DNA from 2 places in the Rhizobium sp. CC-YZS058 genome. Region 1 is predicted to be linked to the other one. Evidence: riboswitches for the same ligand, from Rfam matches in the RefSeq annotation. Region 1 holds a riboswitch; the other holds the start of a gene.

Region 1 (7,911 bases):
TGCTGCGGGGGCCGAGCGGCTGCGGAAAGACCAGCCTGCTGAAGCAGATCGCCGGCTGGCTGGGAGATGACGTGTTGGCCTGCGATCACGGCCGGCTCGGCCCGCTGGCGCGGCGGGCGGCGAGCATGCTCTGCCTGCACGATGCCGCCATCCTTTCCGACAGCCTGCGCGCCAACTGTTTTGCGCCCGGCCGCAGCGATGCCGATCTTTGGGACGCGCTGGCCGCGGTCGAGCTTGAGCCGCGCTTTGCCGAGCACGGGCTCGACGGCTGGATCGCGCAGGAGCAGCTCTCCCTCGGCGAGGCGCAGCGGCTCAACCTCGCCCGTGCGCTGCTTTCCGACCGGCCGATCCTGCTCCTCGACGAGCCGACCGAACATCTCGACGCCGATCAGGCCGAGCGGATCATGGCGCGGCTCATCGCCCGCCTCTCCGATCGCATCCTCGTCCTGTCCAGCCATCGCCCGCTCAAAGGCGCGGCGCTGCGGACCATGACCCTGTGAGACCCTCATGACTGCCATGCCCTCGCACATGCTGCTTTCCACCACCGTGCCGCGCTATACGAGCTATCCCACCGCGCCGCAGTTCCATGCCGGGGTTACGGACGAAACGGTTCTCGGCTGGCTCGATCAGGTGGCGGAAGGCGAGCGGGTCTCGCTCTATCTCCATATTCCCTATTGCGAGCGCCTCTGCTGGTTCTGCGCCTGCCATACCCGCCAGACGTTGCGGTACGGGCCGGTCGCGGCCTATCTGACGGCGCTCAAAGAGGAGATCCGTCTGGTCGGCGCGCGGCTTGTCGGACGGGGCGTCGTCGGCGAGATCCACTGGGGCGGCGGCTCGCCGACCATTCTGACGCCGGAGGACATGCGCGCCCTGCAGGCCTTCACCGCCGAACACTTCACCCTTGCCGAGGACTGCCGGCTAAGCGTCGAGATCGAGCCGACGACGATCGATCCGGCCCGGCTCGACGCGCTCGGCGACATCGGGCTCCGGCGGGCAAGCATCGGCATCCAGGATTTCGACGCCGCCGTGCAAAAGGCGATCAACCGGGAGCAGAGCTTCGAGAGCACCGCCGCCGTGGTCGACGGCCTTCGGGCGCGCGGCGTGCCCTCCATCAATTTCGACCTGATCTACGGCCTGCCGCAGCAGACGCTGGAAAGCCTCGGTGCAACGGTCCGCCAGGCCCTGAGCCTGCGGCCGGAACGGATCGCCCTGTTCGGTTATGCACACGTGCCCTGGTTCAAGAAGCACCAGACCATGATCGACACGGCGAGCCTTCCCGGGCCGGAGGCGCGGCTGGCGCTGGTCGGCGCGGCGGAAACCGCCATCGAAGCGGCGGGTTACATGCCCGTGGGCATCGATCATTTTGCGCTGCCCTGCGACAGCCTGGCCCGCGCTGCGCGGGAGGGCCGGCTCAGCCGCAATTTCCAGGGCTATACGGATGATGGCTGCCGCACGCTGATCGGGCTCGGCGCCTCCTCCGTCAGCCGTTTCGCGCAGGGCTACTGTCAGAATGCTGCCGCTCAGGGTGATTATGCACGGCGGATGGCCGAGGGCCGGCTCGCGACGGTCAAGGGCATTGCGCTGTCCAGCGACGATGAGGTGCGCGGCGCGGTGATCGAACGGCTGATGTGCGACTTCTCCCTCTCGTCGCGCGATCTTCTCCGACGCTTCGGCCGGGCGGCGGAGCCTGTGCTCTCGACGGCGCTGGCGCTGGCGCAGGCTGGCGGCGGGCTGGTGGCGGAGGGCGAAACCTTTCGCGTTGCGGGCGATGCGCGCAAGATGGCGCGGCTGGTGGCGGCCGAGTTCGACGCCTATCGCGCCGGCAGCACCGCCCGCCATTCGCTGGCTGTCTGAAGGGCGGCAGGATGTCCTGCCGTCAGGGATGCATGCGCGCGCCCTTCATCACCTTGTCGACGAGCTTGCGCTCGGCCCGCAGGCCGAGGCCCACGAGCCGCGCCGTTTCCAGTGTGGTCTCGGCAAAGACGGCGCGATTGGCGACATCGTGGCCAGTCGCAAACATCTCCTCCACATAGGCGGCAGCCTGTAGTCCACTGGCGAGGAGCCGCGTGTGAATGGCGCGCAGCGTCTCCTGATCGGCCGACAGCACCATGACCGGCTGGATCATCATCGGGCTGTAGACATGGGCCGCCGCATCCCGATAGGCTTCGCCGATGATCCCCGCATGCGTTGCCACGATCCCGCTGGCAAGAAAGGCGGTGACGTTGAGCTTCTGCCACATGGCAAGGTCGTCGCGCAGGACGATCGCGATCTTGGTGTCGAACATGTCTGCAAACTCCGGTCTGGGTCTTCACGAGGGATCGCAGCTAGCGCGGGTCGCCGCTTCCGGTCTTGAACGTTCGTGCACACCGCAGCGCTTCGGTGATCGCTTGCGGCTGGCGCCGGGGCCGGAGGAGCTCGAGCGGATCGAGGCCCGCTTCCACGGCAACGGCTTCTCGCCGCATCGCCACGATACCTATGCGCTCGGCCTGACGCTGCATGGCGTGCAGACCTTCCGCTATCGGGGCATCGCGCGCTTCAGCCAGCCGGGGCAGGTGATCGTGCTGCATCCGGACGAGCTGCACGACGGCGCGGCCGGAACGGAGGACGGCCTCGTCTACCGGATGATCTATGTGCCGCCGGCGCTGATCGGGGCGGTGGAGGCGCACCGGTCCGCCCTGCCGTTCGCACCCGATCCGGTCGTCAGCGATGACGCGCTGGCCGGGGCGCTGTCCGAGCTTCTGTCGGACCTCGATCATGCGCCTGCCGCGTTGATGATGGATGACGTCATGGTCCGCATTGCCGCCGGTCTTGCCCGTCAGGCCCGCGCGCCGCGGCGGGCGGTCGGGGCGCCGGCGCGGGCGGCAGTGCTGGCCGCCTGCGCCCTGCTTCGGGAGCAGTGTACTGAGACGGTGTCCTCGGAGGCGCTGGAGGCGGCCACCGGGCTCGACCGCTATGATCTCGCCCGGCAGTTCCGCCGGTTGACCGGCACCAGCCCGCACCGCTACCAGATCATGCGGCGGCTGGATCTCGCGCGGCGCGCGCTGCGCGGCGGCCGACCTCTGGCGCTTGCAGCCGCGGAAGCCGGCTTTGCCGACCAGGCGCATCTGACGCGGCATTTCCGCAAGGCCTTCGGCATGACGCCCGGCCACTGGCTGCGGCTGCACCGCGGCTGAGCGGGGACCGTCAGCTCCGCCGCGGCTTGAGGATGAGCGCCATGACGAAAGCGGCGCCGATTGAGCTCGTCACGACGCCGACGGGCAGTTCCTGCGGCGGCAGCAGGGTGCGGGCAAGGAGATCGCTGCCGAGCAGGAGCGCCGCTCCCATCACGGCCGAGGCGACGGCCAGCCGCGCATGCAGCGGACCGGCAAAGGCGCGCGCCACATGCGGAATCATCAAGCCGATGAAGCCGATGACGCCGGCGATGGAAACCAGCAGCGCCGTGGCGAAGCTTGCGACGAGAAAGGTCGTGTTGCGCAGGCGGGTCACCGAGATGCCAAGGCTTTCGGCCGTCTGCTCGCCCGCCAGAAGCGCATCCAGCGCCCGGTGGCGCAGCAGCGCGTAGACAAGCGCCAGCGCAGCCCCGAACAGGCCGATGCCGATGTTCTGCCAAGTGGCGAGGCCCAACCCGCCCATGGTCCAGAACAGGACCGAATGGGCGGCGCGCTGATCGCCGGAAAAGACGAGGTAATTGGTAAGCGCGGTGAAGAGGAACGAGACGGCGAGCCCGGCAAGAACCAGCCGCTCCGGCCCATAGCCCGCCGCCCGGCGAAGAAGGAGCAGCACCACGGCGGTGGCGCACATGCCGCCGCAAAAGGCGGCGATCGGCAGGGTCAGCACGCCGAGCCTGTCGCCGATGCGGGTGATGACCGCCACCGCGCCCGCCGCAGCACCCGCCGACAGGCCGAAGAGAAAGGGATCGGCGAGATCGTTGCGCGTGACGGTCTGCAGCAGAAGGCCAATGACGCCGAGCCCAGCCCCCACCGCAATCGCCAGTATGGCGCGCGGCAGGCGCAGGTCGGTGACGATCCGGTCGATCGGGGTCATCGGCGCGCCATCGCCAAGCCCGAGCAGCTTGCCGATCGCGCCAAGGATGTCGGGGAGCGGAATGACCGTGGAGCCATAGGCGACGCAGGCACAGGCAAGCAGCGCGACCGCGAGAACGGCCGCGCCGATGCCGAGGAAAAAGCGAGCCTGCACGGTCAGAAGGCTTCCGGATGCATGGCACGGGCCATGGCGCCGATCGCGGCGACATTGTCCGGCCCCGGCGTCAGCTGCTCGTAGCGCAGTGCCACGAAGCGCTCGTTCTTCACCGCGTCGGTTTCCTTCATCGCTGGATGGGCCTTCAGGAAGTCGAGCAGCTTCCGGTAGCCGCTGTCGGTCTGGTAATCCAGCAGCACCAGGAATTGCGGGTTGCGCGCCGCCACGGTTTCCCAGTCGGTCGTGCCCCAGCTCGTCTCCATGTCGTCCATGATGTTGCGGCCGCCGGCTGCGGCGATCATCGCGGAAGGAATGGCGAACTTGCCGGCGGTAAACGGCTTGTCCTCGCCGGAATCATAGAGGAAGACGCGCGTGTCGCGATTGGCGCCGACCTTGGCCTCGATCGACGCCAGCTCGGCCTTCCAACCGTCCACCAGCGCCTTGGCCTCGGCCGCTTTGTCGAAGATCGTCCCCAGCCGCTCGATATCGCCGAACAGCAGGTCCATGGAGGCCGGCGGACGGTTCTTGTCGACATGGATGCAGCTCTCGCTGAGAAGCAGCGTCTTGATGCCATAGGGCTTCAGCGTATCCGGCGTCACCTCGCCGCCCGGCTTCAGGCCATAATACCAGCCGGCGAAGAGAAGATCGGGATCGACGGAAAGCAGGTTTTCCATGGTCGCATATTTCGGGGCGATCTCCGGGATCGCGCCCAGCTGCGCCTTGAAGGCGTCATCCAGCTTGTACCAGCCGGAGATGCCGGCGACGCCGACCATCTGCGGCTGAAGCCCGAGCGCGAAGGCCATTTTCGACATGTTGATGTCCTGCACCACCATGCGCTGCGGCGCGTGGTCGAAGGTCAGCGGCGTGCCGCAATTGTCGACGGTGACGGGATAGGCAAGCGCCGGGCCGGCGGCAAGGCTGGCGAGCGTGGCGAGCAGAGCGAAAGAGACGCGCTTCATGAGGGACGGGCTCCGAGATCATGCGGGAAGGGGATGTCGAAAATGGTCAGTTCGCGGTCTTCATGCGGATGGGGCAGGCGCAGGAGATCAATGCCGAACACATCGCGCACCGCGTGGCGCGATAGAGCCTGCTGGGGCGGGCCGCTCGTCACCAGGGTGCCGTCCTTGATGATTGCCACCTTGGTGGCGAAGCCGGGGACGAGATGGAGATCATGCAGTACGGCAATCACCGTCAGGCCGAGATCGGCGACGAGGCCGAGCAGCAGGCCGCGCGCCTGTGGATCGAGATGGTTGGTCGGCTCGTCGAGAAACAAGAGTTGCGGCTGCTGCACGATGGCACGGGCGATCTGGGCCCGCTGGCGCTCGCCGCCGGAGAGCGAGCCCATCTCGCGCCGCGCCAGTGCGGCAAGGCCGCAGCGCGCCAGCGCGTCGTCGATCAGGGTCAGCTCCTCGCGTCGCGGCATGGCGCCGCCATGGGGAATGCGGCCGAGCGCGACATAATCGCCGAGCGCGATGCGCCGATCCGGCTGGTCGGCCTGCCCGACAACGGCGATCCGCCGCGCGCGCTCCGCGGGTTTCAGGGCGGCCAGCGGCTGGCCGAGCAGGCTGATGGCGCCGCTACTCGGACGCAGCATGCCGCAAAGCATGTGCAGCAGCGTCGTCTTGCCGGCGCCGTTCGGGCCGACAATGGCCAGCCGCTCGCCCGGTTCGATCGACAGCGTGACGTCGCGCAACAGGCTGCGGCCAAAGGGGGCGCGATAGCCGAGGCCCTCGGCGGACAGGATTGCCGGCCGGGATGCTGGGGTCATGAACGCCTCCCCAAAACTGGCCGGTTCGCCATCGTCAGGGCAAGCATGGCCGGTCGGCGGGGCAGACGCCGCGGAGGGGTGGAGCGGGAGAGATAAGGGCACATGTCATCCTTCGTCCGTTTGGGATGCGAAGGATGAGACAGGCCGGCACGCAATCGCGCGCAGCCACGGCTCAACGCTTCCCGAAACACCCCGTTCGGTTGTTACGTCAGATGACGGCAGGTCTCCTGGCTTGCGGGTCGAAGGCGATGCCGGCCTTCCCGGTCTCGCGACCAGTGGCATGTTCGGCAGAACCTCACCGCATACAGTTGCGGGGGCAGCCACGGCTTCGGCCCCATTCGGGTTGTCCTCACCGTGTTCCCTATTAATCCCTCCGGCTTGGCCTCGGGAACCGTCTCGTGCAGTTAGGGCCGCGATGGCAGCTCTGTCAAGACGCGCGGCCACGACTGCCGGTTGCTGGTGCGAGGTCATGGTCAGGCTGCCTGCTGGTCCCAGCTGCGGAAGGGGTCGGGCAGGGCGCGCCAGCGTTCGGGGGTGAAGCGGTCGGCCTCGATCAGGCAGTCATCCAGCGCGCGGCGGATCCAGGCCTCGTCCATCGGCTCTGCGCCGATGAAGACGATCTCCTGGCGGCGGTCGCCCCAGACCGGATCGAGAAAGGGGGCCATCATGGCGCGGAAGCCCGGATCGTCCGGCCAGCGCGTTTTGGGCACCGCGCTCCACCAGAGCCCGCGCTTGGCCGTGCGGACAAAGGCGCCGGCCTGGCTCAGCTCGCCCACATGCTGCGGCCGGGTGGCCAGCCAGAAAAAGCCCTTGGCGCGCACCACGCCCGGCCAGCTGCGATCGATGAAGGCTTGGAAACGTTGGGGATCGAAGGGGCGACGGGCGCGGTAGACGAAAGAGCGGATCCCGTATTCCTCGGTTTCCGGCACGTGATCCTTGAAGCCGTGCAGCTCCTTGAACCAGAGCGGGTGCGTTTCCGCTTTGGCAAAGTCGAAGCGGCCGGTGCCGAGGATTTCAGCGAGCGGCACCTGGCCGAAATCGGCCTCGATCAGCCGGGCATCCGGGTTGAGCCCGGCAATGATCGTGCGGGCGGCGGCACGCTCTTGCGCGCTGGCACTGCTGACCTTGTTCAGCACCACAACATCGGCGAATTCGATCTGTTCGACCAGCAGATCCACCAGGGTCCGTCCGTCCCCATCGCCGGCTGTCTCGCCCCGGTCGGCCAGGAAGTCCGTCGAGGCATAGTCGCGCAGCAGGTTGGCGGCATCGACCACGGTCACCATCGTATCCAGCCGCGCGACATCGGACAGGCTGCGCCCGTCTTCGTCGCGGAAGTCGAAGGTGGTGGCCACGGGCAGCGGCTCTGCGATGCCGGTCGATTCGATCAGCAGATAATCGAAGCGGCCCTGTTCGGCGAGCAGGCGCACCTCGCGCAGAAGATCGTCGCGCAGCGTGCAGCAGATGCAGCCATTGGTCATCTCGACCAGCTGTTCCTCGGTCCGCGAAAGATTGGCGCCGCCATCGCGCACCAGGGCGGCATCGATATTGACCTCGCTCATGTCGTTGACGATCAGCGCCACGCGCAGACCCTCGCGGTTGGCGAGCACGTGATTGAGCAGTGTCGTCTTGCCAGCGCCAAGAAAGCCGGACAACACGGTGACGGGAAGCGTCTTCACGGAGCAGCTCCTGCATTAAGTGAAATGTTATACCGTTACGTTTGCATGGAACGGGGTGGGTTTGTCAACAGGCCGCGAGTCCCTTCTCTGGTCCACACTGTCGCAGGACCGCCGAACCGAGGTCGCCCGCAGCCCTCAATAGGAGCCGGCAAATCTGTCAGAAGACAGGACCGCGGCTGCGAACCGCGCCGTGGTGACCGATCAGGAGAGGAGGCGCGCGCCATGAAAGCCATGCTGTACGAGCAGTTCGGGGTATCTCCGGAAATCGTC
Region 2 (7,911 bases), 3.1 Mb from region 1:
CGCCACGCGCTTTTCGTTGCACAAGACGATGGCGATTTGCCCTACTCCTTCCGCGGCTCGGCTTTGTCGATATAGGACCGAAATACAAGAACGGGACGACGCGGCCTCATCCAGCAGGGTTGACCACAATAGATTCAGTCGTGGCCGCCACTAGCTTTTGCGCGGTATGGGACATACACCCACAGTCGTGGATGCGAACTGCAGCTCCTCGTGTCAAGGATTCTCGATATGCTGGACGAACTCAAGCAGGCTGTGAACGCGTTTGCGATCGAGATCCAGCTGGTGGAAGAAACGTCCGCACTTGGCATGGTTCAGGGCTATCATGTGATCCGGCCCGCCAAATCGATCGAAGAGCTCCAAGCGTTGAAGGTGACGCATGCTGAGGCGTTCCGCGCTCTTGCTGGGGAAGTTCACTCCCTCACCACGACGAGCGAGCTAGACGCCTTCCGTCGTCGTTTTGCAGCTTCAAGTGTTGCCCTCCGCCAGGTGCTCCCGCTGCCAACCCTAGCTGCTCAAAGATACGTAGATGCCGCTTTGGTAGGAGCAGCGTCGCATTTGTCCAGGATGAACAGCGTTACATAGCTCAACCGCGAAACGCAGCGGCCCCACATCTTGACTACCGATGGCGCTTGGAAGAGCCTGTCAGACACGACCCGGAGACCATCATGACCAATGACGCAAGCTACAGAACCGCTGATCGCGCTGGCTACATCCTCGGCGCGATTGTCAGCATCTTGGTGTATGGGATCGTCCTATTCCCCATGCTCAAAGCATTACTGGCGTAGGCCGCCAGCACCGCGCGTGGCCCTATCAGATCATTGTGGGGAGATTGGGTGCACGTCAGAGCACGAACAAGTCTAGCGTCCGCGTTGCATCCTGCATCAGTAGGCCTTGTGGATTGACAACACGTCCTGGGCGAGCCTACGTCTAGGCATCGATCGGTACCGAGAGAGGCAGACGCCTTCGAGGTGTAAATGGGAACGTGACGGGCGGACCAATATTCGGCGCCCATATCACGGCCGACCCCGCGACTGTAGAGTGGCGAGGAATTATCGAGCCGGCACCCCGGCTAAAGTCACTGCGTTGGAACGGCGAAGGCCTCAGATACGCGGGAAGACGAGAGTATTCCGAAGGCGAATGCATATCGCCCGACGCCATGAGCCAGGAAACCTGCCGAGCGATAGGAGCGTCGTGCTCCGACCGGGGTTCATCCCCGTACGCGCCATCACGGAGGTTGTTATGGCTCATTCTCGTTCCAACGCTGCGGCTTTGCCGCTGAGCGACCGTCTTATCGCCGGCGTATTCTCCCTATTTCTCGGCGCTGCCCTCATCTTCGCGGCAGGATTGGCCAATTCATCGACGCTGCACGACACAGCGCATGATGTTCGCCATTCCTTCGGGTTTCCCTGCCACTAACGACAGCGTCCCTCTTCAGCGATAACCCAGCCCGCCACCTCAGCAGTGGCGGACGCGCTTTGGCTTGCGCTGCAGAGGGCAGAGGATCAAAATATGATTGTAAGAACTCTACTGGTCGCACTCGTGGCCGGGCTTATAGCAGGCGTCTTTATGACTGGCCTGCAACAACTGCGGCTCGTCCCGCTCATCCTGGAAGCTGAGACTTACGAAGGCGCTTCCGGTCCTCATGAAGACCATGCAGCTGTCTTCCAACACCCTGTCGAAGCCCTTGCGCAGTATCTGCTCGTGACGCCGGCTCACGCCCACAGTGACAATGCTGAGGAAGAAGCCGGCGGAACGCTGTTTGGCCTTGATCGGTTCTCTGGCACCCTTCTTGCCAACCTTGTGGCTGGGGCTGGGTTTGGCTTGCTGATGGCGGGCGTTAGCGTCGTTATTGGTCACCCTTTGACAGCTGCCAACGGCTTGATCTGGGGATCGCTTGGCTGGTTGGCAGTCCATCTTCTGCCGTCCCTAGGACTACCACCCGAACTGCCGGGCTTCCCTGCAGCGGATCTGACGGCCCGCCAAATTTGGTGGATCGCAACTGTGTTCATCTCAGCCGTAGGTTTAGGCATGTTGGCGCTTCGGCGAGAGTCAGGCCTGCAGGTTGGTGGTCTACTGCTTATCGTTCTACCACACCTTTGGGGCGCGCCCCAGCCAAGTGATATTGCTAGCCCAGTGCCGGCTGTTCTTGGGGCGGAGTTCGCAGTAGCAGCCCTCGGAACGACTCTGGCTTTCTGGCTGGTGCTCGGCCTTGTCAGTGGTTGGATTAACGTCCGCTACGGCAAAGCAGCCTAGGGCAACGACTACGCTGGCGGCAGCGCATCGACGAAAGCCGCCAGTCTTTTCCTCTGAACGGCAGTCGGAAACAACCCGCAGTTATCGCATACGGTGCCGCCGGGAGCCTGGTAAGCGAGACAACATCCTGCCCTCCGAAGAAAATAGCGGTCTTGCTCGCTGCCTGACCTGCTCATACAGATGAAGTCCGTGTCAAGCGAGTGAAACAGGGCCCGCTCGTCCCTTACGATGGCCAACCCCGCCTTCCGACCTTCATACCCACGCCCCACGGCATCACCCATCTGCTGAAACGCCAAAGCGACGCTGTCCGCAACAAGCCGCCACTGCATGGTCGGTTCTAGGCCGGTTGTCTCCGCTATGGAGAATACGAACGGTTGCATCCATCCGTTCAGTATCAGAGCAGCGTTGCTGGGTTCGACGATTGGGATGAGCATGGCTAAATGAAGTTTGATATGCGGCCCGTCAGCGCTGTTGCAGTTACGCCATTCGATCGATGCTACGTAGGTGTCCAAAGGCGGTTCGCATTTGTTCGCCAAAGCCAGGATTGCAAGAACCTTTGCGAGTTGAAAACTAAGGATAGCCACAGCATGAGCACCTCTGGCTTTAGGAGTGAGACTCTCCTCGAAGCGGTCAGGGTGACCAAGCAAGGATGCCACGATCCGCTCGTCGGCTGCGGCGTCTTCGAACGGAAGGTACGGCTCACTTTCGGAGCCAAGCTCGACTTGAACGAAGGGTACATGCGTCGCGAGCAGGGAAACGATTTCGGAGTTTCTCATGGGCATGCAATCCAATTCGCACGAGAAACGGGTATGTGCCGAGACGCTCGCTCTCTGACAAGTGTGGACAACCGTTCCAGACGACGGCATCTAGTAGATGACCACATCGAATGATGATGTGGCGGTCAGGCTCTAGGGTCCGCCCCGAGCAACTGATAGTCACGACGTGCTCGTGCCAGGTACGATACGACCGCAGCTAGCACGATACTGCCGCCGATGATCGTGTTCGTCTCAACGCTTTCTGAGAAGAAGAGCCACACCCACAACGGACCAAGGGGAACATCGAGCAGGGAGATCAAGCCAGCTTCACCAGAGCGGATCATGCGTCCACCAACCATCGACATCACGTTTGCCACCCCGGTGGTTAGCGCGCCCAATAGTGCGCAGGCGAGAAGCTGAGATGCATTTGGTGGCGCTGCCGACGATGTGAGCGGAAACGCTATCATTGCGCTAACGCCGGCGGCTGCCACCGTCACGAGCGTCATATCCAGTTCCGGGTATCGCTTGGCTTGCACGAGGGACGCTGCGAAACCAGCAGTCATCACGAAGGCAGCCAATATTCCGATAGAATCCTGAGTGGTCATAACGCCCATCATCATGACGGCCACCCCGACTGAAGCCACCAAACCGCAGATGACAAAGCGATAGGTAGCGCGTTCGTTGAAAGCGAAGAATGCTATAATCGCCGCGATGAACGGTAGCGCAGCGTATACCGTCATGACGTTTGCGACAGTGGTCAGCTGTAGCGACACGACGTAGCTGATACCGGACACAACGCCAATCGCGACTGCAAGGAAGCCTGGAGGCGAAAATGTAGCTTTGATGGCGGCGGGCTTGTCTCTCTCCACGACCAACCAAAAAAGCCCGAGCGTGATGAACGCGAACAAAGAACGCCACGCGACGATTGACCATGTATCAAGAGCTGCTAACCGCACGAACAAGCCCGCTGTACTCCAAAGCACAGTTGCGATGAGCACGACGATGAAGCCGTTAAGGCGGGTTTGGGCCATCTAAATCTCCCGAACAGACATGACTGGAGCGTAGGGACAATTAGCTCAGCCGGCAATCGGACGGATTTAGTTTTCGGCCTTGGATCGTCGTTGGAGACTTGTCGCTGACACCTAGATGCCTTCAAGGATTCCTTGATCCTTTGTGCGCTAAAAGAAGCCTTCTGCTTTTGGACACGTGCGATGAATCTCTGGAATGATCTCCTCGGCAACCTTGCTGTAGTCGCTATTGGGACGTCCTTGTGGACGTTCTGCAACCAATGGGCAGCTCGGCGGTCGTCATCATTATCGACAGTGCTGCTAAGCCTTTTCATGGCTCTCGGTTCTGTTGCCGTCATGCTGATGCCGTTTGAGCTGCAGCCTGGCGTCTATCTCGATCTGCGCTACACGTTCATTGCAGTAGCGGGGTATTTTGGAGGGCCGCTCGCAATTGCGATGCCTGTAGTGGCTGCGCTCGTTACTCGCTACTACATCGGTGGAACAGGTCTGTGGATCGGGGTTTTCCATATCCTGCTGACTGCCGTCAGCGTCCTGACGATCCGCTCCCTGTTCAGCAAACGGCGTTCGCTTGAACATGGGTTGTTTGCTCTCACCATCACCGTGCCTTTCAGCGGCACTGTCGGTTTTGCATACATGATCGCTCCACAGCGTTGGCCAGTCGTCTTCGAATCAGTGGTCGCCCCGGTCGCCGTAGCCCTGATGGTCTCGACCCTTATCTCGTCCCTTGCCATCGTGCAGGAGCGTCGGCGCCGCGCGGTCACGAATGAGAATCTGATCTATCGTGCAATTATTGAAGCGCTCCCGGACTGCCTCAACGCGAAGGACCTGAACGGTCGTTTTATAGCAGCAAACCCAGCAACTGCAGAGCTTATGCACGCTGACACTATCACGCACTTACTCGGTAAGACCGACGTTGATTTCTACCCGCCGGACACCGCGCGTGAATTTCGAAATGTGGAGCTTGAGTTTCTGAAACGCGCTGAGCCGATAACGATCGAGCAGAGATTCACTCTTCCGAGCGGAAACGAAACCTGGTTGTCGACACTGAAAGCACCCATTCGGGACGAAGCAGGCGCCGTCGTCGGCATTGTCACCCACAACCGCGAGATTACAGCTCAGAAGCAGGTTGAAGCACAGTTGGCCCTTGCTCAGCAGCGGCTAAAGGAAGCCGTTTCCACGATGGCGAACGGCCTTGCAATGTTCGATGCTGAAGGCAAACTCGCGTTCTGTAACCGTCAGTATCTGGAGATGTTTCCCCTCACAGCCGATGTCAGGCAAGTGGGCGTATCGCTTAGAACTATAATCAAGGCTGCAATCGTTCGCGGTGAGGACCCGATGGTTCATGGCTGTGAAGACACGATGATCGAGCGAACGTTCGCCGCACTTCTCACGGTAGGTGTTCGCGAGATGCAATTGGCGGATGGTCGATGGATCGAGACCAGGACGCGTCAAACAGCTGAGAACGGTGCGCTGGTCGTGTTCACCGACATCACCCACATCAAGGATGCCGAGACAAAGCTGCAGTTGCAGAACTCAATTCTCACGAGGCTAGCCGCAACCGACGCATTAACAGGCTTGGCCAATCGTCGTGCATTTGACGAGGCTCTCATTGAGAATACTCTTGAGTCGGGCAGAGGAGGGCACGATGTCGCCTTGCTCCTCATCGACGTGGATTGCTTCAAAGCCTATAACGACACCTATGGGCATCAAGCCGGCGACGTGTGCCTGCAGAGCGTTGCATCATGCGTGAAGAACGTCGCGGCGGCCTTTCCGAAAGCGCATGTTGCGCGCTACGGTGGCGAGGAAATCGCTGTCATTTTGCCGAATTTGGATGCGGACGGCGCATTGCGCGCAGGTGAACGGATCTGCACTGCCATCCGGTCGGCTGGTCTCGTGCATGAGACAAGCGAAAAAGGCATCGTCACGGCAAGCGTTGGCGTCGCGATGATGAGCCGCCGACAAGGCCGCCGCATCACTGACCTGATCGAAGATGCTGACCGCGAGCTCTATCGCGCGAAGGCAGGAGGGCGTGATCAAGTAAGAATTGGGGGCATCCCGACCAGTGGCGAGATGGTTTCAGTAGGAGTCATAGCTGCGAACTCGGCAACCTGACTGGACCACTCTTCTTTTGTACCAGTCTAAAGACGCGCTTGCTCAAGGGCTCCCCGGCCCCCCCCCCTAGTGCAATGAATGAAGAGCCAGCTTTGGTGATCGGAAACTGGCTCTCCTCTAGTTCAAGGCGCTAGAACTGTTTGTATAAGATCGAAACCAGGTTCTTCGGTTCTTCCGCTTCGACAAGGCCTGATGCACCGAAAATGTCGGGGGTCGGCGATTTAAATAGAGCCGACAGGAGAGCAAGTGACCGGGTCTCGCGTGAGGTTGCGAAAGCGCGGTCTCGCTCCAGTGCAGCCGCGTCCTTCGGTCCGGCGGCCGAACTTAGTCCATCACTTGTACTCTTTTCCGCCTTCGACCTCCTGGAAACATACTCGTATCGCATTGCCTTGGCGGTGGCCCGAGAACGATCTAGGTCGGATAAGTCGTCCTCGTTAGAAAGGGACGATTGCTCGCTATGGCCCGCAATCTGAGTTGATTCTTGGCTGGGCCCTTTCTGCGCGGTCTCCGCCTTTTGCGAGCTGGCTGGCATTGCGCTGCTAGCAGGCTCAGGTCTTTGCTGCTCTTGTTTGGCGGCTGGTTGGTCGGTTGAGTTCTCAACCGGCGTGGATTGCTGTGGCTCGACTGCGGCATTCGACTGGGACGTCGAACCTGAACTTCCGTTCACGGTCGAAGAGTTGGAGGGTGTTGGCTGACCGCTTGGCTCGTACGTCCGCTCTGGCCCAGCCGGAGATTGCTCTTCAGCGGACACAGCAGATGGTGGCGGCGCTGACTGTGCTGGCTGCTCCGAAGAGGTGGTCTGAGTGGTAGAAGAGCTGGGCGAAGAGGCCGCGCTCGATCCCGAAGAGGAGGGTGCCGTCGATTGGGGAGTGCCTGCGATAGAGATGCCTGAAATGATCATAAGTGCTGCCTTTAGTATGCCTGTCGCAGCTGTACCGGGCATACCTGACCATTATGTTGAGGAAGAAGATGGTAATTGAGCAATTTCGGTTTTCTTGCTAGCGTCACATATGCGCCGCTCCGAACAGCCTCGCAACCCTCTGGCGTCATCTATATCGTCACGTGCTTCTTGAAAGCACCAGTGAAGCCGCTAGCTTCTTTACACCTTAAGTAGGAGCAAGTGTGAGATGACGCAGGAACTTCAGAGCTATAGGGTAAATGGTTACGACATCTTCGGAACCGAAAAAGCTATGTTGTGGCAGGTCTACGACTACGACCATCCAGTCGGCGGTGACTTTGAAACACTAGAGGAGGCAGAAGCCCACGCTCTCTCGCTGAGGCCTCGTGAGACGCCGAGTCACTTACCATTCTAGCGAACACAATTAAATTGTGCCGGCAGTCTTTGATCATGACGCTTCGTGTTCTTTCGCTCATTCCGCTGGCCGAACAAGGATCTCAACACGACGGTTTTTTTGCCTGCCATCTGGATCGTCTTTTCCCTCTGGCGTTTCGTTTGGTGCGACCGGATTACCTTCGCCGCGTCCTTCGGTATCAATTAACGCGGCTTCGAAACTCTCTTTCTTTGTCAGAAAGTCCTTCACCGCATCGGCGCGACGAAAGGAGAGCTTGAGATTGTAGCCGTCACTGCCTTTGCTGTCGGTATATCCATCAACCAAGAAGCGAGCCTTGTCGAACCGCTCTCGAACATCCTTGGACATGGCTTCGAGGGCCTGTGTCGCCTTGGGGCGGAGAATCGCCTTATCGAAGTCGAAGAGGATATCGGCTGAAAGCGTATATCGCACGCCACCTTCGACCTCCTGAAC

The links. Region 1 has a riboswitch for cobalamin ahead of U8330_RS15395 (ABC transporter ATP-binding protein). Riboswitches for the same ligand answer to the same signal wherever they lie in the genome.
Region 2: it holds a riboswitch for cobalamin, as region 1 does, so the genes downstream of both, U8330_RS00665 (CbtB domain-containing protein) here and U8330_RS15395 (ABC transporter ATP-binding protein) in region 1, are expected to answer to the same signal.

Annotation. Positions count from the first base shown of each region.
Region 1 is NZ_JAYESJ010000001.1:3,209,461-3,217,371, reverse strand. Features, by position in the region: gene U8330_RS15425 (ATP-binding cassette domain-containing protein) at 1-500, shown strand, start outside; gene hemN (oxygen-independent coproporphyrinogen III oxidase) at 508-1,854, shown strand; gene U8330_RS15415 (DUF2000 family protein) at 1,877-2,284, opposite strand; gene U8330_RS15410 (AraC family transcriptional regulator) at 2,283-3,173, shown strand; gene U8330_RS15405 (FecCD family ABC transporter permease) at 3,184-4,203, opposite strand; gene U8330_RS15400 (ABC transporter substrate-binding protein) at 4,200-5,156, opposite strand; gene U8330_RS15395 (ABC transporter ATP-binding protein) at 5,153-5,965, opposite strand; cobalamin riboswitch at 6,165-6,376, opposite strand; gene zigA (zinc metallochaperone GTPase ZigA) at 6,439-7,641, opposite strand; gene U8330_RS15385 (zinc-dependent alcohol dehydrogenase family protein) at 7,864-7,911, shown strand, end outside.
Region 2 is NZ_JAYESJ010000001.1:131,568-139,478, forward strand. Features, by position in the region: gene U8330_RS00660 (hypothetical protein) at 229-582, shown strand; cobalamin riboswitch at 923-1,193, shown strand; gene U8330_RS00665 (CbtB domain-containing protein) at 1,240-1,416, shown strand; gene U8330_RS00670 (CbtA family protein) at 1,510-2,253, shown strand; gene U8330_RS00675 ((2Fe-2S)-binding protein) at 2,262-3,029, opposite strand; gene U8330_RS00680 (DMT family transporter) at 3,155-4,039, opposite strand; gene U8330_RS00685 (diguanylate cyclase) at 4,220-6,148, shown strand; gene U8330_RS00690 (hypothetical protein) at 6,952-7,128, shown strand; gene U8330_RS00695 (OmpA family protein) at 7,519-7,911, opposite strand, start outside.